DNA from 3 places in the Rhizomicrobium palustre genome. Region 2 is predicted to be linked to each of the others. Evidence: riboswitches for the same ligand, from Rfam matches in the RefSeq annotation. Region 2 holds a riboswitch; each other region holds the start of a gene.

Region 1 (5,273 bases), 2.4 Mb from region 2:
GGCGAGGGAGATGCCAAAGCCGCAGATACCGCTGATGGCGGCCTGCCATGGCTCAAAGCCGCGCGTTTGCGCGATCAGGCTGGCTGCGATCAAAAAAACCGCGAGTAAGCCATTACCCAGACACAAGACCCAAACCGCAAGCGGTCGCTTCACCATTTTCCCCTCCCCAACTGCACCCCATCATAAGTCAGGGCGCGTCCCTCGGGGAGGCTGCGACATTTGTGATTTTTATGGGACTTATATCCGGCGATAAGCGCCATGCGACTCGGCACGGACGATCTGGAACACCCGTGCCAGGGTAGCGTCGGCCAGCGCCTCTGCCGGCGGGCCTTCCGTGTCGAGGCGGCCGCCGGACATCACCAGCACCCGGTCGCAATGGCTGCCCGCCAGGGCCAGATCGTGCAAGGTCAGGATCACCGCCGTGCCCCGCGCCGCCTCTTCCCGCAGCAGATCCATCAGACGGAGCTGGTGGGAGGGATCAAGATAGGCGGCAGGCTCATCGGCGATCAGGATATCGGCCCCGGTCGCCAGCGCGCGGGCGAAGAGCACGCGGGCGCGCTCGCCAGCCGAAAGCTGGTCCATGCGGCGGGCGACGAATTCGGCGGCGTCGGCACGGGCCAGTGCATGGGCAACAGCCAGCTCGTCAGAGGCAGCCGATCGCTGGAATGGCGCGCGATGCGGCAGGCGGCCGAGCATCACCACCTCGCTCGCCAGCATGGGCCAGCGCGCATCCCCGCCTTGCGGCAGATAGGCCATATGGCGGGCCAGAGCTGTGCGATCCCAATCGGCGAGCGGACGACCGAGGATACGGATATTGCCGCGCGTGAGTTTCTGAAAGCCCAGCACAGAGCGCAGCAGCGTCGTCTTGCCCGCGCCATTAGGGCCGACAATGCCGGTCACCTCGCCCGCATTGATGGCCACCGAAACAGCGGAGACTGCATTGCGGCCCGCAAAGGCGACCGAGACGTTTTCAAGCTCAAGGGCGCTCATACGTCTCTCCTAAGCTTCAGGATCAGCCAGAGGAAGAAAGGCGCGCCAAACATAGCCGTGACGACGCCGAGAAGGAGCTGCCCATCGGGCGCGATCAGGCGCAAGGCGACATCCGCCCCTGCCACAAGTGCGGCGCCACCAAGCGCGGATGGCAGAATGAGGCGGGAGGGCTGGTGGCCATAGAAGGGGCGCAAAAGATGGGGCACGACGAGGCCAACAAAGCTTACCGCGCCCGCCACCGCCGTGGCCGCGCCCGTCGCCAGCGCCACACCAATTACCACCCGGCCCCGGATCGAGCTCACACGCACGCCAAGGCTCTCAGCGGTTTCCTCACCTAGCGTGAGGGCATCAAGGCCGCGCCCCGTCGAGACCAGAAGCGCGAGCCCAAGGGCCGCGAGCGGCACGGCATAAGCGAGATCGTGAAGGGTGCGGTCTTTCAAGGAGCCCAGCATCCACAGCACCATCTCGCTCATGGCGTAGGGATTGGCGGACATGGAGAGCGCAAGCGCGGTGAGCGCGGTGGCGAAACTGGAAATCGCGACACCGGCCAAAACCAACGCCACCGGCCCTGCTCCGCTTTTGGAGAGTGCGAAAAGCAGACCTGCGGAGACCAGCGCCCCCAGGATCGCAAACAGCGGTAAGGCTAAGGGATGAGTGGCGACAAGGCCGAAATAGAGCGCCACCACAGCGCCGAGTCCAGCGGTGGAGGTGACGCCTGTGACGCCAGGCTCTGCCAGAGGATTGGCAAAGAGGCCCTGCAGCGCGGCGCCGCTCGCCCCCAACGCCGCGCCGACCACTAGCGCGAGGGCCGCGCGCGGCAGACGGATTTCCTGCGCCACGATGCCAGCCGTGCCATGACCATCGATGAGGCCTTGCAACAGCGCCATGGGGGAAAGGCCGGTCGGGCCCAACAAGAAAGACCACGCCCCGAAGAGAAGCGCGGTCAAAAGCAGAAGCAGCGTGAGGCGGGCGTCTCTGCTGACGCTTTTGCCTCGCACCGAGGAAATCACTGTCGCGTCCATCGCGGCCTTTCTGTCGCCGCGGCCGTGAAAACGGCTATCCCCCGGCACACCCCGGCCGGATGATGGACGACACGCGCCGGCAGGTTTCCTGGCTTTGCGGCTCGATATGCGGGGCCTTCCCAGTCAAAGACCAGTGGCCGACCGCGCGAGGCGCCGCTGACAGTTGCGGGGGCAGCCACGGGATTTCCACCCGCGTTCCCTTTCCGGTGCGCTGGGGTCGAATCTAAGCCATCACGGCTCAGCCGCCAACCCCAGGGCTAGTCCCTAGAGGTGCGCGCCCGCTTGGCGAGGCCGAGAAGTGGGGCGGCGCTCTGAACCGACCAGGGGCCGGGGCACATCAAGGGTGTGAGGGTGAGGAATTCCATATGGGTCCGCCCCTCCAGCGCCTTAAACGCCGGGTGGTGCAGGACGGCATAGGCCCGGGCGGAGCCGCTTTTCTCCTCCCCCCCCAGGATGAGAAGCTCGGGCGCGGTGGCTATCACCGCCTCGACCGGCAGTTGCCCGGCCCGGGTCAAGGCATTGGGCGGGGCGGCATTAACGATCCCGGCAAGGCGCAGAACCTCGTCGGTCACCCCCTGCACCTGGGCATAGCCTTGCGGCTCGTAAAGAATGGCCGAGACTGGGGGATGGGGCGCGGCTGCCTTAGCCCGCGCCACCCTCACATCCATTTCTGCCACCAGCGCCTTGGCCTTTCCGGGGGCGCCGAGTTCATCGCCCAGCATCAGGGTGATCTGACGGATTTCGGTAAGGCTGTTGGCCCAAGGCACGTCCAGGATCTGCACCCCGAGCCGCTGCAAATTCTGATGCAGGCGCGGATTGGTCCCCGCATACATCACGACGAGATCAGGGTTTTTCGCCATCACCGTTTCAGTGGAGGGGCGGATGACCGGCAGGCCAAGGGCCGCATCGGCGATGGTTGAGACGACCGGGTGGCGGTCCACCGCTTCATAGGAGAGCGCGGCAATGCGCTCCTTCGGCAAAAGCCGGAAGACATACTCGTCGGTGCAGAGGAAGGTGGAGACCACGCGCTGGGGCGCCGCCTCGGCATTACAAGTGAGGAAGCTCGTAAAAAAACAGGCAAGAACGGCAATGGTCCTATGATGGCTACGCATATTGTCGTTTCCTGATCCCGTTCCTACATCCTGGCGATCCAGAGGGGATAGCACATGAAATCGAAGATTGCCGCACTCGCGTTCTTAACCGCGACCAGCATGGCCGCGCTTGCCGCGGGCGCACCAGATGAAATCTTGAAGGCCAATAAAACAGCCATGGGTGGCGTGGCCTGGGATAGCAAAGCCACGCTGAAAACCGAAGCCAGTTATGACGGTCAGGGCTTGAAGGGCATCACCCACAGCCTTTCCGATCTGAAGGACGGGCGCACCATTAGCGATTTCGATCTTGGCCCCTTCAAAGGCGCCGAAGGCTTTGACGGAACCGCACCATGGGAGCGCGATAGCTCGGGAGACATTTCCGAGAAAAAAGGTGGCGACGCGCTGGTAGTGGCGGTGAACGATGCCTATCGCACTTCCAACAAATGGTGGCTTGCCGATCATGGCGGCGCCAGCATCGAAGGCAAAGGCGAAATCGCCGATGCGAACGGGCGCTATGACGTGCTTATCATCACACCCAAAGGCGGCAAGGCTTTCGAAGCCTGGTTCGATGTGAAGACGCATCTGCTTGCGAAAATCGTTGAACAGCGGGGCTCGCAGAAAATCATTACCCAGATTTCCGATTACCGCCCCGAAAGCGGCGTGCAGGTGCCGCATAAGATCGTCATCGATCAGGGAGCCGGCGAAAAATATCTGCAGACCCTGATGACGACAAAGGTCGAGTTCTTAGGCCCGCAGCCCGCCAGCGCCTATGCCAAGCCGGTATTCGCGATCAACGACTTCGGTATCGAGGGCGGCGCGTCCTCTGCCACAATGCCGATCAAGATCATCAACAACCATATCTATGGCGAAGCGAAGGTGAACGGCAAAGGTCCTTACACCTTCATCTTCGATACCGGCGGGCGCAACATCATCACCCCTGCCGTCGCCAAGGAAATCGGACTGAAGGTGGAAGGCAGCCTGCCCGGCCAAGGCGCGGGCGAAGGCGTGATGGAAGGCGGTTTCTCGAACGGGCTTAATCTTTCGGTCGGCAAGGCTTTTGTGAAAAACCAGCTCGCGATCGTCTTCCCACTCGATAAGCTCGGCGATATTGAAGGCATTCCCATGCCCGGCATGGTGGGCTATGAAACCTTTCGCCGCTTCGTTACTCGCATTGATTACGGCGCAGAGACCTTGACCTTGATCGATCCCGCCAAGTTCGATCCCAAGGACGCGGGCACACCAATCAAATTCGAGCTCAACGATCACATACCGGAAGTGACGGGCACCTTCGAGGGTATTCCGGCCAAGTTCGATATTGATACGGGTTCGCGCTCTGAAATCACGATCACCAAAGGCTTTTCTGAGCAGCATGGCCTGCGCGCCAAACATCCCAAGGGTGTCGATGCGGTGGATGGCTGGGGAGTCGGCGGGCCGTCAACGGGCTATATCACGCGCGGCGCCGAGCTGACCCTTGGCAGCGTGAAGGTTGGCCCGGTTGTCGCCGGACTCTCCGATCAAGGCAAGGGAGCGTTTTCGGGCAATGACTTCTCCGGCAATGTCGGCGGCGGCGTTCTGAAGCGCTTCATCGTCACCTTCGATTATCATAATCAGGTGATGTATCTGAAGCCGCGTACCGACAAGATCGAAGACACCGGCACCTATGATCGCGCCGGGCTTTGGATGAATGTCGGCGAAGGCGGCTACAAGGTCGTTGCCGTAACCAAGGGCGCGCCGGCCGAAGAGGCCGGGCTGAAGGCAGGCGATATCATTCAATCTGTCGACGGAAAACCTGTAACCGGCGTTAGAGTCGGCGATTTGCGTAAACGCCTGCGCAACGATAAGCCCGGAACCGTCGTGATTTTCGGCATCAAGCGCGGCGAGGCTACGTCCGAGGTGAAGGTCACCTTGCGTGATCTGATCTGACGGAACCTATAGCGAGACGATCACAGAGGCCTGGGAAGGTGATCTTCCCAGGCCATACCCTTACCAGATTATACGCCCCCTATACCGACGTCTGATCTTGCGCGCACGGCCCTTGAACCGGCGCCAGCTTGGGCCCATCTATGGCGTCACAGGTTCTGAACCCACAATAAGGGGATAGCTTCGATGACTGCGCAAAAATCCGGCACTTTCAAAATTGGCGGCGAATTAGAAGTCCACCGCCTCGGCT
Region 2 (5,273 bases):
TGGGTCACCGGGTTGGAGTAGGGCGAATAGAGCTGATACAGCGCCGGGGCCTTGAAGCCGTCGCCGATATTGGCGCGCAGCGTGGTGCCTTCCGCCAGTTGATAGGCGACATTGGCCTTGTAAGAGGTGTGATCGCCGAACTGGCTATTATGGCTGTAGCGGGTGCCGACCGTAACCGTCAGGTTCGAGAGCGGAGAAACCTGAAGCTGGCCATAGACGCCATCGACGCGCACCGCACCGCCGATCGCTGCCGCATCATACTGGCCCTTCTGGGCGAAGCTGGTGCGTTCATGCTCATAGCCGAAGGTAACGACATCGGTCTGGTTCAGCTTATAGCCGCCCTGATATTCGATGCTGGTGGTGCCGCCTTTGCCGTAGAAATCCTGCACGGTGTCAAAGGTCTTGCGGTCGCTGTCGCTGCGGCTGATGGACAGACGATTGGTGAAACGACCGTTCAAGAAATCGCCATTCACGCCGCCATAGAGCGCCAGAAGTTCATTGGTGCCGTATTGATGCGTATCGGCAAGGGTGTAGTTCGGCGGCGGGAAGCCATCGAAGCTGTCACGCGCACGGGTGTAATAGACGCGCGCGTCAACGCTCACTTCCTCAGTCGCGTGCCAGCGCAGATTGCCGGTGGCGCCGAAGTGATGATAGCCGTCCGCTTCCGAATTGCCATTGCGGCTGTCGGCAGCCGAGACGCTGTTGGTAGTGTAGAAATTCGCTGCCGCGCCGAAATCAAGCGTGGAATAGCTGCCCCTGGCCGCGGCGTTCACATGCACGGTGTCGAGCGAACCGGCTTCCGCCGTCAGCGTCGCCTTGTTTTCTCCGCCACGCGCGGTGACGAGGCTGATGACGCCGCCGATGGCATCGCTGCCATACAGCGTCGATTGCGGGCCGCGCAGCACTTCCACGCGCTCAAGACCATTGGCGAGCACGTCACCCATCAAGGCCTGGCCGGTCGGGGCAGAGGGATCATTGATGCGCACGCCATCCACGAGCACCACGGACTGGCCGACTTCGGCGCCACGCAGCAGGACCGAGGTGGTCTGGCCGACACCGCCATTGCGGATCACGGTCACGCCCGGCGCGGTCGCCAGAGCGTCCGACAGAATGACGGTTTGACGGGCTTCAAGATCGGATGCGCTGATCACCGAAATGCTGGCGCCGGTGACGGCGGCAGGCTCGGGCGTGCGTGTGGCACTGACGACGATGGTTTCAGCGCCCGCAGCCGAGGCAAGGCTCATCACAGCAGCGGATGATAAAAGTAGTTTACGCATGACGTTCTCCTGGTTTGCGCCAAGAGCCGGCACGCGGGATATCCCGCATGAACTCCAAAGATGGATCATACTTCCCGCGACGACTCCAATACTGTCGTCGCGACGGTTTCCCCCGCAGTTTTCGGCGCACCCCGGCCGGAAACAGGACGACAGCATCAGGCAGGTCTCCTGGCTTTCCGGGTCTTCGTCCGCTTCCGCCTTCCCGGGATATCCCAGTGGCGTTTGGAAGCGTTCTCGCCGGGCACAGTTGCGGGGGCAGCCGCTTTCGCGTTCCCTAAACCTGACACCTGGGGCACTGCTAGACCGCTTTTGGCCCTGGGGTCAACCGCCGGACGTAGACGTCCGAAAATGGCCAGACGAGGCGTGTCTTTTGCGCCATGATGGCCGCCATGGATATGCCACCTTTCGACATCTGCTACCGGGCCTTGGCGAGCCGCGATGCGCGCTTCGACGGACGTTTGTTTGTGGCGATTACGTCTACCGGCATCTACTGCCGCCCGATCTGCCCGGCCCGCACCGCAAAGCCAGAGAATTGCCGCTTCTTTCCGAGTGCTGCTGCCGCTCAAGAAGCAGGCTTTCGTCCCTGCCTGCGCTGTCGCCCGGAAATCTCGCCCGATGCTGCTGCCTGGCGCGGGACCTCCAATACCGTATCGCGCGCGCTTGCGCTGATCGCCGAAGGTCATTTGGATAGTGAGGCGAATATCGCAGAACTCGCCGACAGGCTTGGTGTTGGCGAACGCCAATTGCGCCGTTTGTTCGAGAAACATCTCGGCGCCTCACCGGTGGTCGTGGCGCAGACACGCCGTATCCTTTTCGCCAAGCAGCTTATTCAAGACACTGCTCTATCAATGAGCGAAATCGCGGAAGCCTCAGGCTTCGGCTCTGTCCGGCGTTTCAATGATGCGTTCCGCAAACTCTATGGCAAAAGCCCAAGCGAGCTTAGGGCGCGCAAAGCCGCGATAGGTGCGATCACCGTCAAGCTCGGCTATCGCGCGCCTTATGATTGGGATCAGATGATCGCGTTTTTGGGCGGGCGTGCGGTAGATGGTGTCGAGATCGCCGAGCCCTCGCGCTACGCCCGCACCATCTCGCTTCATGGGCATATGGGTGCCATCGAGGTGCGGCCAGGGAAGGGGCATCTTGTTGCAGCTATCCGCTTCGCCGAGCCGCGCCACTTGCTCGCGATTGTTGGGCGGTTGCGGCGCCTCTTCGATCTTGATGCGGATGTTGCCGCTATCGGCGCGCATCTTTCGGCGGATGCCCATCTCGCGCCGCTGATCGCCAAACGGCCGGGTTTGCGCACGCCGGGCACTTGGGACGCGTTCGAACTTGCCGTGCGCGCCATTCTTGGTCAGCAGGTGAGCGTGGCTGCGGCGCGCAAACTGGCCTGCAAGCTGGTGGCGCTGACCTCTCCCATACTGACGCCCGACATCACAGGCGACGAGCGGCTGAAGGCGATCTTTCCAGACGCCGTGCGCCTCGCCGCGGCCGATCTTTCCAGCTTCGGCATGCCCAACGCCCGAAAGAAGGCATTATCCGCATTGGCCGATGCGGCGAACGCCGATCCGCGTCTTCTGGATGTGCACGGCGCCTTCGAAACCGTCATCGCGCGGCTCACGCAGTTGCCGGGCTTCGGTCCGTGGACGGCGCAGTACTGGGCCCTACGCGCGCTGCGCGACAGCGATGCCTTTCCCGCCGCGGACCTCGCGCTTCTCAGGGCGATGGAGGAAGGTGGTGCGCGGCCAGCGCCCTCCGCCCTATTAGCGCGGGCGGAGAATTGGCGGCCCTGGCGGGCCTATGCCGCCCAGCATCTTTGGGCTCAGGATGCAGACCGTGCTTTATCATGACGCCTTCGACACGCCTTTAGGCCCATCCCACCTCGTTTGCGATCAAGAGGGGCGCTTGCTTCTCTTTGGTTGGTATGAGGGCGCGCGCTGGCAAAAAGCCTTTTCCGGCGGCGACATCATGGACCAACCCAACCCCTTCGGCCTGCGCGATGCCTTCACGGCCTATTTCGCCGGAGAGGTGACGCGGCTCGACAGGCTCGCCATCGGGGTGCGCGGCACCGATTTTCAGATGGAGGTTTGGCAAGCCCTGCGCACCATTCCCGCGGGCCAGACCCTAAGCTATGGCGCGCTCGCCCAGCGAATCGGTAAAGCGAATGCGGTGCGCGCTGTGGGGCTCGCCAATGGCGCCAATCCCATCGCGCTCGCGGTCCCTTGTCATCGTGTTATCGGCAGCAGCGGGTCTCTGACCGGTTATGGCGGTGGACTCGAACGCAAGCGATGGCTGTTGAGACATGAAGCACAATTCACAGGCATTGGTCTATTTGCACAAAAACTGTAATCCCGCTTACACGATTAACCGCTAGCGGTTAATCCTTATGCGTCCCTCTGTCATTTAGCCGCGCAATTGGCCATCACCGTTACCGAACCGTCGCAGTTCATGGCCAAATTGCGTCTATGATATCGGAAAACGCGAATCGATATGCGGTGTACGGAATGGCTAAGGATGCCGCCGTTTGGATCACGCTCCGGCGTGTGTTTTGGGCCGTGGCAGCCTCGCTGCTTATCGGGGCGATCATCTATGCCTATTTCGGTTCGCATATTCTGATCGGGTGTGCGGTCGTAGTGGCCGCAGCGGCATTGTCGGCGGGGATCGGCGAACGTCAGCCGCCCAAGACAGTGGTGGAAGTGCCCGCCCAGAATGATCTGCATGTCCTGCCGCCCCTGTCGCGGGAGATGCTGGAGCGGCTCCCCGATCCCTTGATGCTGGTCAATGGCGGCGACCGGGTGTTCTTCGCCAACCGCGCCATGCGCGACGTGATTGGTGTCGGTATTGAGCGCAAGCATATCTCTGCCGTGTTGCGCAATCCGTCGATTCTCGAGGCGCTCGCCCGCACCAGCCAGACCGGCGAGCCCGGCTCGGTGGATTTTGTCGTCCGCGTTCCGATTGAGCGCAATTATCAAGCCTTTACTGCCCGCGTTTCAACGGAACCTTCGATCATCATGCTTCTGATGCACGATCTGACCTCGATTAAGCGCACGGAGCAGATGCGCGTGGATTTCATCGCCAACGCCAGCCACGAGTTGCGCACCCCGCTGGCCGCGGTGGCGGGCTTTATCGAGACGTTGAAGGGGCCTGCGCGCGACGATGAAGAGGCGCGCGAAAAGTTCCTCGACATCATGGCGGTCGAGGCTGAGCGCATGCGCCGCCTGATCGAAGACCTTCTCTCGCTTACCCGTATCGAGCTCAACGAGCACGTTCCGCCGCGCGGGGAGGTGGCCTTAGAGGAGGTCATCCGGCAAGCTTCGGCGGCGCTCTCGCCGCTCGCCAAGGCCGATGGAATCAGCATCGTTGTGGAGGCCGCGCCCGATCTTCCGCGTATCAGCGGCGAGCGCGACGAGCTTGTGCAGCTCTTCCAGAACCTTATCCACAACGCGATCAAATATGGCCGCGAGCGGGGCGAGGTGAAAATCGCGCTGAAGCAGCAGGCCGCGACCGGCCGACGGGGGCCCGAGGCTTTCGTGATCGCCAGCGTCAAGGATGATGGCGAAGGCATTCCGGCGGAGGCGATTCCGCGCCTGACGGAGCGCTTTTACCGGGTAGATGTGAAGCGCAGCCGGGAGCGCGGCGGTACGGGGCTTGGGCTTGCCATCGTCAAGCACATCGTCAACCGGCACAACGGCAAGATGCAAATTGAGAGTCGTGTGGGCGAAGGATCGACGTTTACCATCACCCTTCCGGCCCTAAAAAAGCAGACAGATGCGTCTGTCACGGAACTGTTATAAAAACATCGCATACCGATTGCGTTGTCGGTGTGAATGGTGTCGGCAACGAGGAAGTGGGCAGGCGTCATGGCGGAACATACCGTAAAGTCCTTCACCGAGCAGCTCGAGGCTCTTGCATCGTCTGTCGCCCAAATGGGCGGGCTGGCCGAGGCGCAGCTTGCGGACTCGATTGATTCCATCGCCAAGCGCGATACCGCGCGGGCTG
Region 3 (5,273 bases), 220 kb from region 2:
CCTGGAATGGATCCGCCGCCGCGAGCCGCGCTTCGACAAGGAGCTGAAGGAATACCTCTTCACCGATGGCCCGATTGTCGAGGTGGAGAAAAAGGCCATGGGGCGGGAATAGCCGCCAGCCAAGACCGGGTCGCATCGGGCCCCCGCGTCATTCTGCCCATGTCGCCTCTGTCGCGGCAGGCGTAGCGTTTCCACTTCCGACGGCTCGAAAAAGAAAGCCGCGGGGGGAGAGAAACGAACATGGCACTCATGACATGGGACGAGGCCTTGGGTAATGGCGTGGCCTCCATCGACGACCAGCACCGCGAACTCGTCAGCCTGATGAACGCGCTTTACGATAGCGCCAGCACAGGCGAGCCGCGCGATACGGTGCGCTTATTCGATCAGCTCTTGGAACATACAGTCGCCCATTTCCGGCACGAAGAGAGCCTTTTCATCAATACCGGTTATCCAGAAGCCGAGCGTCATCGCCGCCATCACGAGCTCCTCACCGCCAAGGCGATCGAGTATCGCGATTGCGCCGCTAAGGGCGATATGATGGCGCTCAGGGCCGAAGTGCTGCCTCGCCTTGCCACCTCGCTCACCATGCACATTCAAAAAGATGACAAGGACACTTGCGCGTTCTTGTGCTCGATGGGCGTGGCGTAGGGCTTAATCCATCCAAGCTTGTCATCCCGGACGCGCCCGCAAAAATGCCTTCGTCTGGCAATTGGGCGCGATCCGGGATCCACTCTAACGCCTGCTCAGATTTCAAAGTGGATCCCGGGTCTCGTAGCCGCGCGCTACGCAACGCGCCAACTCGCCCGGGATGACAATGTGGGAATAGGGCGGCGAGCAAATTGCCCGCGCGCCCTTTCTAATCACCCCCTCATCTTCTTTGCCGCTGCCACCATGTTGAGCAAGGCGGGGCGGGTTTCGTCCCAGCTGCGGGTTTTGAGGCCGCAATCGGGATTGACCCAGATTTGCTCCGCGGGCAGACGTTCGCCCGCCTTTTTCAACAGCGCGACGATTTCCTCCACGCTGGGCGTGCGCGGGGAGTGGATGTCATAAACGCCCGGCCCGATCTCATTGGGGTAATGAAACTCGGCAAAAGCGTCGAGCAGTTCCATTTTCGAGCGCGCGGTCTCGATGGAGATGACATCGGCGTCCATGGCGGCGATAGCTTCGATGATGTCGTTGAACTCGGCATAGCACATATGGGTGTGGATCTGGGTCGCGTCCGCCACGCCCGAGGTCGCCAAACGGAATGCCGCCACCGCCCAGGCGAGATACAGCACCCAGTCCTTGCGGCGCAGCGGCAGACCTTCGCGCACGGCAGGCTCATCCACTTGGATCACCGAAATGCCCGCCGCTTCCAGATCGGCCAGCTCATCACGCAAGGCGAGCGCGATCTGCGCACACACCGCATCGCGCGGCAGGTCATCGCGCACAAAGGACCATTGCAGGATCGTCACCGGCCCCGTCAGCATGCCTTTCATCGGCTTCTTGGTGAGCGATTGGGCATAACGCGTCCACTTCACGGTCATGGGCTTCGGGCGGCTGACATCGCCGAAAATCACCGGCGGGCGGACATAGCGCGAGCCATAGCTTTGCACCCAGGCATGTTTGGTGAAGGCAAAGCCGGAAAGCTGCTCGCCGAAATACTGCACCATGTCATTGCGTTCGAACTCGCCATGCACCAGCACATCGATGCCCGCTTCCTCCTGCCAGCGCACGCAAGCTTCCGTCTCGCGGCGGAGGAACTCGTCGTAAGCCGCATCATCGAGCATGCCTTTAGCGTGGGAGGCGCGTGCCTCACGCACCACTTTGGTTTGCGGGAAAGAGCCGATGGTGGTGGTGGGGTACAGCGGCAGGCCGAGATAGGCTTTTTGCGCTTTGCGCCGTTCGGGATAGGCAGAGGCGCGCGCCGTCATTTGCGGCGTCACCTCTTCCAGCCGCGCTTTCACCGCCGCATTGTGAATCTTGGGCGAGGTCTTGCGCTTTGCGGCCGCTTGCGAAGAGGCCTCCAAAGCGTCTGCCACCGCGCCGCGGCCTTCATTCAACGCCCGGCCGAGAATGGAAAGCTCATCCAGCTTCTGCACCGAGAAAGCGAGCCAGCTTTTCAGATCGGGATCGAGCCCGGTTTCCAACTCGAGGTCGATGGGCGAATGGATGAGCGAGCAGGACGGCGCCAGCATCACCTTTTCAGGCTTGCGCTTCGCCAAAACCTTCTCCGCCGTTTCAAGCTTGGCGCAGAGATCGCTGCGCCAGATGTTGCGGCCATCGACAAGGCCGAGCGACAGGGTGAGGTCCTCCGGCGCCTTGGCGAGCACGCTATCGAGCTGATCCAGCGCGCGCACCAGATCAAGATGCAGCCCCGCCACCGGCAGGGCCAGCGCGGTTTCGAGATTATCGCCAAGCCCGCCGAAATAGGTGGTGAGCATCAGCTTCACTTGGGGCACTTCGGCGGCCAGAGTCTGATAGGCAAAGCGCAGCGCTTCTTTGGCGGCGTCGCTTAAATCCTGCACCAGGCAGGGCTCATCGATCTGTACCCAGTCTGCGCCTTCCGCCGCGAGTTGCTTCAAGACCGAGGCGTAAACGGGCAGCAGCGCAGGCAGAAGCCGCAGCGTGTCGAACTTCTCGCCCGCGGGTTTGCCGAGAAGCAGGAAGGTGACCGGGCCGACGAGAACGGGGCGCGTGGCGATGCCCAGCGCCCTGGCTTCACGGAATTCATCCAAAGGCTTCGTCGTGCACTGCTCGAAATCCTGATCCGCCAAAAATTGCGGCACCATGTAGTGGTAATTGGTGTCGAACCACTTCGTCATTTCCTGCGCATGCAGGTCGCAGCCGGAGCGCCCGCGTGTGCCACGCGCCATGGCGAAATAGGTGTCGAGCGCCACCGGGCCTTTCGGCATCAGATAGTGCTCTGGCACAGCGCCCACCATCACACTGGTGTCGAGAACATGATCATAGAGTGAGAAATCATTGCTCGGGATGACATCGATCCCGGCGGATTTTTGCCGCTCCCAAGCCCCAGCGCGCAGCGCTTTGGCGCGAGTTTGCAGGACTTCCGCGCTGATCTGGCCTGACCAGAATTCTTCCAGCGCTTTTTTCAGTTCGCGGCGTGTCCCGATACGCGGGAAGCCGAGATTGGAGACAAGAATGGACATGGATACGCCTCGTTGAAGCGCCGCAAACGCGCGTGTTGCGCGGCGGCAGGTAAATCCAGTCCCGGAGGAGATTGAAAAGAACGCGTGCGAAATTGACCGGCAATCCTGCCAGCTCGCATGCGCCTCACCGGAGCACCCCGCCCGTGGACGTTCTTTCGCCGGGGCAGGTCTCCTGGCTCACGGGTCAGCGCGGGGGCCGGTCTTCCCAACGCTAAACCTGCGTCAGTGACATCATCGGCACCCACTCGCCGCTTACAGTTGCGGGGGCAGCTTCGGCATTGCCTCTCGGCGCACCGAATTCCCTCTTAGCTTCCGCCGGTCGTCTGACGGAAGAACCTCGACACGGACATTAAGAGGAAGAGGGGCAAGCCTGTCAACAAGCATATAAAGAAATCTTTATATCTTCATATGCGGTGTGCGGCGGGCAAAAAAACGGCGCCACCGTTTCGGGTAGCGCCGGAAGTCATCGTGAAAAGAAAAATCAGTTCAGCGTCAGCACCGTGACCGAGGCGGGCGCGAGCGTGATCGAAAGTGTGCCGTCCGTGACCGTGGCGGAGACCGCTTTCGGTTTTACCGTTTCGGGTGCGGTGAAGCTGTTCACGCTGTCGAGCTTGGGTGCGGAAAGAACCTCACCCTTTGCCGTGCCCAACGCGCCGGGCAGTTTCACGCTGAAGCTTGCAGGCGATTTGGCATCGATATTGGTCAGCGCGATGACGATCTTGCCGTCCTTGGTCTTGGCGGCGACCGCATCGACCTTCGGCAAGGTGATATCGCCGAATTTATAGGTGCCCGCATCGAAGCTCACCGGCAGGAAGGTGGAATCCTGGAAGGGCACATACATCTTGAAGAGATGATAGGTGGGTGTCAGCACCATCTTATTGCCTTCGGTCAGGATCATCGCCTGCAGCACATTCACCATCTGGGCGATGTTGGTCATGCGGATGCGGTCGGCATGGCGGAAGAAGATGTTGAGATTGAGCGCGGCCAGAACGGCGTCACGCTGCGAGTTCTGCTGCTGCAGGAAGGCGGGATTGGAGCCCGGCGTCGGCGCCAGCCACGCGCCCCATTCATCCACCGTCAGCGAGATCTTCTTTTCGGGATCGAACTTGTCCATCGCCGCCGCCTGTTTGGCGACCAGCGGCTCCATATGCAGCGTGTCCTTCAGCATGAAGGCGTATTCGTCTTCGCCAAAGCCGGTCGAGGGATGCGAGGGCGGCCAAGCGCCCCAGGTATAGGAATGCAGCGACATGCCGTTGATGTCGAACGACCAGCCATGGCGCTTCTTCCAGGTCTCCATTACCGCATCGGTCCATACCGTGTCATCGCCGCCCGGGCCTACCGCCACTTTCTGGGTCGGCACGGCGGTGTTGTAGTTGTTGACGAAGCGGGCATAGAGCTTCATCTGCTGGACGTAATCTTCCGGCGTCATAAGGCCGCCGCAGTCCCAGCTCTCATTGCCGATGCCGATATAGTGGACCGCATAGGGTTCGGGATGGCCATTGGCGGCGCGTTCCTTGCCGAGCGTCGCGGTGGTGGGGGCGGTCATATATTCCACCCAATCGGCGGCCTCCTTCACCGTGCCTGAGCCGACATTCAGCGAGATATAAGCCTCGGCGCCGATCAGCTTGGCGAAGGTCATGAATTCGTCGGTGCCAAAGGTGTTGGGCTCGGGCGCATTGCCCCAGGCCGCGTTCACGCGTGCGACGCGCTTTTTGCCGACGCCATCGCGCCAGTGATATTGGTCGGCGTAGCAGCCGCCCGGCCAGCGCACCACCGGCACATGCAAGGCTTTCAAGGCGCCAACCACGTCGTTGCGGATGCCGCCCGTATTGGGAATTTTGGAGGTCTTGCCGACCCAGATGCCATCATAGATCTGCGTCCCTAGATGTTCGGCGAATTGACCGAAGATGTGCCGGTCGATTTTGGCCCCTGGCTTGGCCGTATCCACCGAGACTGTGATCGTGCCCTCGGCCAAGGCCGGAATACTCACTAAAGATAAGGCCATGACCCAAGGAGCCAAGCGGCGCATATGTCCCTCCAATGTATTTGTATGAGAAATACATAGCGCGCCTTAAGCGTCCCGGCAACGCTCCTTATGGGCGCAGGCAGTCACGCTTTTTTGTT

Evidence for each region. Region 2 has a riboswitch for cobalamin ahead of FHS83_RS11715 (TonB-dependent receptor plug domain-containing protein). Riboswitches for the same ligand answer to the same signal wherever they lie in the genome.
Region 1: linked by a shared signal. The riboswitch ahead of FHS83_RS00950 (FecCD family ABC transporter permease) and the one ahead of FHS83_RS11715 (TonB-dependent receptor plug domain-containing protein) in region 2 are both predicted to bind cobalamin.
Region 3: linked by a shared signal. The riboswitch ahead of metE (5-methyltetrahydropteroyltriglutamate--homocysteine S-methyltransferase) and the one ahead of FHS83_RS11715 (TonB-dependent receptor plug domain-containing protein) in region 2 are both predicted to bind cobalamin.

Annotation. Positions count from the first base shown of each region.
Region 1 covers NZ_JAASRM010000001.1:228,754-234,026, forward strand. Annotated here, with positions in the region: gene FHS83_RS00940 (hypothetical protein) at 1-156, opposite strand, end outside; gene FHS83_RS00945 (ABC transporter ATP-binding protein) at 238-990, opposite strand; gene FHS83_RS00950 (FecCD family ABC transporter permease) at 987-2,012, opposite strand; cobalamin riboswitch at 2,074-2,260, opposite strand; gene FHS83_RS00955 (ABC transporter substrate-binding protein) at 2,270-3,124, opposite strand; gene FHS83_RS00960 (aspartyl protease family protein) at 3,179-5,026, shown strand; gene FHS83_RS00965 (aldo/keto reductase) at 5,210-5,273, shown strand, end outside.
Region 2 covers NZ_JAASRM010000001.1:2,625,178-2,630,450, forward strand. Annotated here, with positions in the region: gene FHS83_RS11715 (TonB-dependent receptor plug domain-containing protein) at 1-1,277, opposite strand, end outside; cobalamin riboswitch at 1,419-1,576, opposite strand; gene FHS83_RS11720 (DNA-3-methyladenine glycosylase 2 family protein) at 1,667-3,124, shown strand; gene FHS83_RS19665 (methylated-DNA--[protein]-cysteine S-methyltransferase) at 3,102-3,623, shown strand; gene FHS83_RS11730 (ATP-binding protein) at 3,779-5,068, shown strand; gene phoU (phosphate signaling complex protein PhoU) at 5,135-5,273, shown strand, end outside.
Region 3 covers NZ_JAASRM010000001.1:2,406,231-2,411,503, forward strand. Annotated here, with positions in the region: gene FHS83_RS10820 (ferritin family protein) at 1-112, shown strand, start outside; gene FHS83_RS10825 (bacteriohemerythrin) at 241-648, shown strand; gene metE (5-methyltetrahydropteroyltriglutamate--homocysteine S-methyltransferase) at 861-3,149, opposite strand; cobalamin riboswitch at 3,295-3,504, opposite strand; gene FHS83_RS10835 (alpha-N-arabinofuranosidase) at 3,631-5,178, opposite strand.